3 regions of the Thalassorhabdus alkalitolerans genome follow, and region 3 is predicted to be linked to each of the others. Evidence: riboswitches for the same ligand, from Rfam matches in the RefSeq annotation. Region 3 holds a riboswitch; each other region holds the start of a gene.
What was found. Region 3 has a riboswitch for cobalamin ahead of ACFPU1_RS09075 (ribonucleoside-diphosphate reductase subunit alpha). Riboswitches for the same ligand answer to the same signal wherever they lie in the genome.
Positions count from the first base shown of each region.

Region 1: another riboswitch for cobalamin. It lies ahead of ACFPU1_RS09695 (5-methyltetrahydropteroyltriglutamate--homocysteine S-methyltransferase); the one in region 3 lies ahead of ACFPU1_RS09075 (ribonucleoside-diphosphate reductase subunit alpha).
Region 2: another riboswitch for cobalamin. It lies ahead of ACFPU1_RS12775 (ABC transporter substrate-binding protein); the one in region 3 lies ahead of ACFPU1_RS09075 (ribonucleoside-diphosphate reductase subunit alpha).

Region 1 covers NZ_JBHSOZ010000004.1:35,402-37,606, reverse strand. Annotated here, with positions in the region: gene ACFPU1_RS09695 (5-methyltetrahydropteroyltriglutamate--homocysteine S-methyltransferase) at 1-781, opposite strand, end outside; cobalamin riboswitch at 998-1,189, opposite strand; gene ACFPU1_RS09690 (patatin-like phospholipase family protein) at 1,267-2,115, opposite strand; gene ACFPU1_RS09685 (alpha/beta fold hydrolase) at 2,134-2,205, opposite strand, start outside.
Region 2 covers NZ_JBHSOZ010000005.1:379,502-381,706, reverse strand. Annotated here, with positions in the region: gene ACFPU1_RS12780 (hypothetical protein) at 213-554, opposite strand; cobalamin riboswitch at 687-885, shown strand; gene ACFPU1_RS12775 (ABC transporter substrate-binding protein) at 1,196-2,203, shown strand.
Region 3 covers NZ_JBHSOZ010000003.1:1,290,649-1,292,853, forward strand. Annotated here, with positions in the region: gene ACFPU1_RS09075 (ribonucleoside-diphosphate reductase subunit alpha) at 1-1,231, opposite strand, end outside; cobalamin riboswitch at 1,418-1,614, opposite strand; gene ACFPU1_RS09080 (DUF2971 domain-containing protein) at 1,889-2,205, opposite strand, start outside.

The DNA.
Region 1 (2,205 bases), on a different contig from region 3:
CGCTTGATGCATACGTGGACTTATAGTTCCCTCTGCAAACGTGCATTGTTATTGTCATATCATTTGGTTTGTCTGCGATCGCCTCATTTACAGTGTCAACGAATAATTCAAGGGTTTCTTGTGGGTCAAGACCTCTGGCCTGAAGCAGTCCCCCCGACAGAACCAGGTCCTTGTCCTTCTCGGCCTCCAGGAATAATGACCAAGTAGTATCATCAAATTGCAGGTGGCGGCAGCCTGAGTCATATAAAGCACTGATTGCGTCTTTGTATACTTTAACTAGATCAGCAAAGAGTTCAGATTCTGAAGAATAGAATTTTTTTTCTTCATCCGTTACTGTCCTGAAAATAAACATGCTAGGACTCGGTATTGTGATTCTTGCTTCATGGTCTCCCTTAATACTGTGAAGGAATTTGTATTCCTTCACCACAGGATGATCGCCAAAAGACAGCTTGCCCGTCACCTTAGCACCTTCTGCCTTTGTTTCCGTTCCTCCGCTGAAGATAAGGCCTTTATCCAACGTGACAAATTCCATTCCTTCTACTTCTTTCATGAAATCCAAATGGAACCATGCACGTCTGAATTCCCCATCTGTTACAGCTTTTAAGCCAGCTTCTTTTTGTTTATCTACCAGTCGTTTTATTTCTTCATTCTCCATTTCCCACAGTTCCTCAGCTGTGATTTCCCCTCTGTTCCTCTGCAGGCGGTCTTTTTTTAATCGTTCCGGTCTTAAGAAACTGCCTACATGATCTGCTCTAAATGGTCCTTTTACTGTATCACTCATTTTATTCTCTCCTCTTCTATTTTTGAGTTTCTCACTAGTAAGACTGTCAGCGTCACGACACAGACAACTGATAGAGGATAGTACCCTATTCTAATTAACAACACAAAAAAGCAAACAAACCACAGCGGCCTGAATGCTTCTATCAAACTATGTAGCATAAGGAATGAACCTTAATACAATTAATTCAGCAAACACCCCTCCCTATTTCCCGTAGGTCCATGTGTAATCATACAGGCAGGTCTCCTGACTTATCTTCATTGTTTCCTGCTCCTTCCCGCTTTCCAGCAGTGGATCTTTGCAGGTTACTCAGATTTACAGTGGCGGGAACCGTGCCGGACTTTCACCGGCTTCCCTTTTAAGCTGTAATGTATAAAACCAACTTACAACACCTGTTTAATATTATTTAATTATACTTCTGAGTATATAGCTGATTCCTTCCCTTTGTCCATGCTTTTAGTAAAATTTTCTATTATGTCAGCATATCCTCAATACTCTTGTTCTTGTTCTGTTAATACTTTTTTTATTTCTTCTATTTTCGCCATAGCTGTCTCATACCCTAAATCAATACAATGACTAGCCTTCCGAAAGTCAAAAGCCCCGATAGCTCCTACCTCCGGATAGAGATTATAATCGGCTTCCTTATGCTCTGCTTCCATTTGGGTTTTCAATGAAAGGTTGATGACGTTATTGATGACTTTGACGATGCTTGCTGAACCAGACTTTGCATTGATAATAGGTGTAATAGGATCTACAGAAATAACGCGTTCTGCTCCCAATGCCCTGCATATTCTAACAGGACAATTTGAGGTAACGCCACCATCAATCAACATTCTTTCTCCATAATGATACGGTTTAAAGAGTACTGGAATCGCAAAGCTAGCCCTTACGGCATCTGCTATTGAAGTATTGTTCACATATTCATAATCTCCCACAGAATTTGAAGAAAAAACAACGCTTGTCCCCCGCCCGTAATCAGTTGCTACGATTCCGCATGGTATTTTCAAGGAAGACAGAGGTTCATCCCCTGTGTGTTGTACCATAATATTTCGTAAACGTTCCCCTTTCAATATCCCTTCTACTCGGGGCCGAATAAATAAGGCTCTATAGAAAAGAGATCTCCAGTCAAAATCAAGCAAACGCCTGTTTAACGAAGGAACAATCCTTTTTAAAGTCTCTGCTTTATGGCCATAGGCGTATAACGCCGCTACCATAGCTCCAGAACTTGATCCGGTTACGTGTGAAACCTTAATTCCAGCTTCTTCAAAAGCGAGCAGCACTCCTACAGCTGCCGACCCCGGTATTCCTCCTCCGGCAAATGCTAACCCGGTTTCCATACATGCACACTCCTGTAATCATGAAATAAATTCTTTGATGCGCAGGTTCAATTCAACACTTCTTTTTAAAGGAATCTCATGTCCGCATTT
Region 2 (2,205 bases), on a different contig from region 3:
ACTTAGCTGAATATGGATTGATCCTCTGGCAGGAACATGAAATAATGTTTTGAACAAAAGAAGAAATACTATTTGATAACCTGATAACAGGCTTTGTCCGGCAGTGAAATACAACGATGATAAATGTCTACGCGTGGTATATACTGGACGACATTTACAATCTTCATGACACCAAAAAGGCTGCCCCGTTAATGGGACAGCCGCAGAAGACACTAATCTATTTTTACTAATTCTACAGGTCCGTGGTCATCACAGTGGTAGCCATGTACATGGTGCAGACGTCCATTGACAATAAAGTCATAGTGATCGCCATGAGGAACAACCTCGTGACCGCAGTCATCATTGTGAGTACATCCGCAGTTCATGGGGGCACATTCGTCAGGGTTACTTTCTGTTACTGAAATTTTACATTCGTCCCAGTGGCCGTTGTGCTCGCGGTGAAGGTGACCGTCATGAACATAATCAATATGGTCACCATGTTTAATTTTAGTGTGCCCGCAAGACAAGCTGTGCTCGTGGGAATGTTTTTCATGAACAGAGTGATCGTGCGCCATTCCTATTACCTCCTTTTTATTATTATTTCACCTTTTTAAACTCATTATCCGAAACAGACGAACATAAAACTTTAGATTGGGAAAAGAGAAGATGGACAAGGCAAGGAATCAATGATACGATTTACTAAAATTATACATGCAATGGAAATAGGTGCAAGGCAAATACTGCCTGCTTAATAGGGAAGTCCGGTGAAACTCCGGCACGGACCCGCCACTGTAAGGGGGCCAATGTAATGATTGGCTTTCTCGAGTAATCTCACTGGGTAACACCCGGGAAGGGACGAGAGGATAACCCCCAAGTCAGGAGACCTGCCTATTTCAACATCACTGTTGACCTACGGGAATTAGGGAGGTGGTTAGATGCTGCACTAAAGTGTGCCTTCACTTGAATATAACCTTAATAGGCGTGACAAGACTTCCAGATATATTTGATGAGAAGTAAGCGTTTCTAACCCGATCCCCGGGGTAGAAACGCTTATTTTTTTGGTAAAGGAGTGGTTGCAGTTAATGTAAAAAGTACACAAGTAACACGCTTTGGTATGAAGAGGAAAGAAATCTTTACAAAAAGAGGAAGTGTCCTTATAATTCAAAATATAAATCGTAATAATTACTATTTGCGATTACTGAGGAGGAGAAATAAAATGAATTGGAGCAAAACATATCCGTTGTCTTTTTTACTGATCGGAACTCTTATTATGGCAGCATGTGGAGCAGAGGGGGATACTGAAACCGGAGCTGCTGAAGCGGAGGCTGATTCTTTGTCCCAGGATGAAGCAGTGGTCATTGAGAACAATGGGGAAGAACTTACATTTGAAGAAGCACCCCAGCGTGCAGTGACATTAAACCAGCACGTAACAGAAGTTATGCTCGCTCTAGGGCTTGAAGACCATATGGCAGGGACTGCATATTTAGATGACGGCATACATCCTGAATACCAGGATGCCTATGAGAGTGTACCTGTTTTGGCAGATCAATACCCTTCCCAGGAGCCTTTTTTAAATGTTGAACCTGATTTTGCTTACGCAGGATGGGAAAGTGCTTTTACAGAGGACAATATAGGAACCTTTACTCAGCTCCTTGAGTACGGGATCACCCCTTATCTTCATGAGTCTTCTTCAATGATTGGCCCGACGCTTGATGATGTATATCAGGATATTACTAATATAGGCCAGATATTTAGAGTGGAAGAAAGAGCTGAGGAATTAATCTCTGCTATGGATCAGCGGATTGCTGACGTTCAATCGCAAATAGACCCGGATACAGATGATCCCTTTAAGGTATTTGTATATGATAGCGGGGAACAAGAGCCAATGACTGGCAGTCAATTTTTTATGACAAACTTAATTGAAATGGCAGGCGGTACTAACATATTCTCTGATGCTTTGGACCAAAACTGGGGGAACGTAAGCTGGGAAGCGGTGATTGAGGAGGACCCTGAATGGATCGTTATTGTTGATTACGGGGAAACAACAGCAGAGCAGAAAAAAGAATTTTTGTTATCATATGATGCCTTGGAAAGTGTGACAGCAATACAAGAAGAGAATTTTGTAGTTGTTCCCTTATCCGCTGCTGCTGAAGGAGTCAGAGCTCCTGAAGCGTTTGAGTTGATGGCAGAAGGATTTTACCCGGATATAGCTAACGAAAATTAGGG
Region 3 (2,205 bases):
CCATGGCTCGGTAGGTCTTTCGCGGAAGAAGAGGGTGATTGACTGCTTCTTCATACTTTTCTGTAAAATATTTACGGTCTTCTTCGTCATAAAAGTCTTCAAGACCAACCGGAGTGCCATCTTCACTCTTCCAGCCCATGATTTGTTTCACCTGGTGAGGACAAAACACATGCCATTCGCCTATGCTTCTTCCGTTCTCATCTGTCTCCTGTAACTTATGCATAAATAGGTCAGGTATCGTAACCCCGGTAAAAATATCGTGAGCTTTCCTTCTTTCATCACCATTATTTGTTTTTAAGTCAAGAAAACCGTTCATAATGTCCTTGTGGAATAAGTCTAAATAAACAGCCACCGCCCCTTGACGCTGTCCCAGCTGGTCCACACTCACAGCTGTGTCATTAATCAGCCTGATCCACGGTACCACTCCAGAGGAATTACCTTTAAACTTCTTTATATCTGATCCTAAAGCTCTTACCTTCCCATAATAAATGCCAATCCCACCGCCATCCTTGCTGAGGCGGGCAATGTCCCAGTTATTCAGGTAAATACTGTCAAGTGAGTCATCAACTGTATCTATAAAACAAGAAGACAATTGACCAAAACTTTTTCCTGCATTAGATAAAGTAGGAGTCGCAACCGTCATATATAAATTGCTTAGTGCCCAATATGCTTCCTTTACTTTTTCCAGCCTTTTGTTTTTTTCTTCCTTCTGCATAAGGGTCATCGCAATGATCATAAACCGCTCCTGCGGCAGCTCAAATACTTTCCCCTCATGATCTCTCGCTAAATACCGGTCTGCCAGTAAAAATAAACCTATGTAAGTAAACAACTCATCTCGCTTGGGTTCAATTTCCCGTTCTAATTCCTTAATTTCCTGTTCAGAATATGCTGCTAACAAATGATCGGAATAGATTCCTTTCTCACGTAACGTTTTCATTAGCTTATACAAGCTTCCATATCGTCTCTCCGCCGTGCTGTACCCTCTATGTAAAGCCGCCTGCTTGTATAGTTCATTTAAATACAGCCGTGCTGCAACAAACGTCCAGTCTGGCTGGTCCATTTGTATTTGATTTAATGCATAGAGCATAGCTTGATGGTTCACGTCTTTATCCGTTCCTGTAAAAGATGTAATATATTCTTTGATTTCCTTTGCATTAAAATTGTAACGATCAAAAGCTTTATCAATTGTATCCATCACTTCATGTAATTCCTCTTTAACATGTACTGTCATTTTCTTCCTCCTTATTCCTGCTTTATTCTAAGCTGGCCGTTGTCGTCTCACCGCTCCTGATATTTTTTCGAATTAAAAAATCCGCTCAAATTAATGTGAGCGGATGAAACGATAGCAAGTAATGGAGAAAGATACTTTGGTCTTTCCCTGTGCCACCGTTTCATCTTCTCAATCCCCGAAGAAGGTGAAACATCTTAAGATAAGACAGGTCTCCTGACTTGTGCGTCTTCCGTCCATGAGCTCCTTCCCGTATAAAAACCGATCAAGTTTATTTATACAGTGGATACGACTCATTTCGTCAGCACTTACAGTTGCGGGGGCAGTCTTGGATTTTCACCAAATTCCCTTTTACGCCAAATGGCATCTCATCTCAAGGCAAACAATATATAGTTTTCTCGATAACAAAAAACACAATATCTTGTGAAATTCTACATTCATACTACATGACTTATCCCAATTTAGCAAGTTCATAGATCCATAGATTATTAATTTATTTCTTCAAATGTAAAGCATCTCTACTATTACATGGGGGGAGCATTTGACGTCAATTATCACATTTTGTCGTAATACCCGAAAAGTCTAAGGCTGCGTTGTTTTTCTTTTCCTATTCGCTGAAAATACATTTATATTACCTACACTAACCCCTGCATAAAAGAATTAATACCTCAGTGAAGCAACGGACTTACTAATAACCATCCTCTCCGTTTCATATCCCTTACTTTTTAAGTAATACTCCATACCTGCTTTAGCAATGTCTATGTTATTTTTCGGACCGATGGTCACACGTTTTATAGGAAGTTTCTCTGGAAAATGAATCGTAATAAACGGGATGATTACTCCATTTGAAGCCCGGAAGAAAACCTCTGGGCCCCTCTCTTTGGTAGTGAGCTTTCGTGGAAGAGCAATTCGATATTCTTCTTCACTTTTAAAAGCCTCATCCTTAAAAAAGATCGAACAAGTTGCTAGTATAGAAA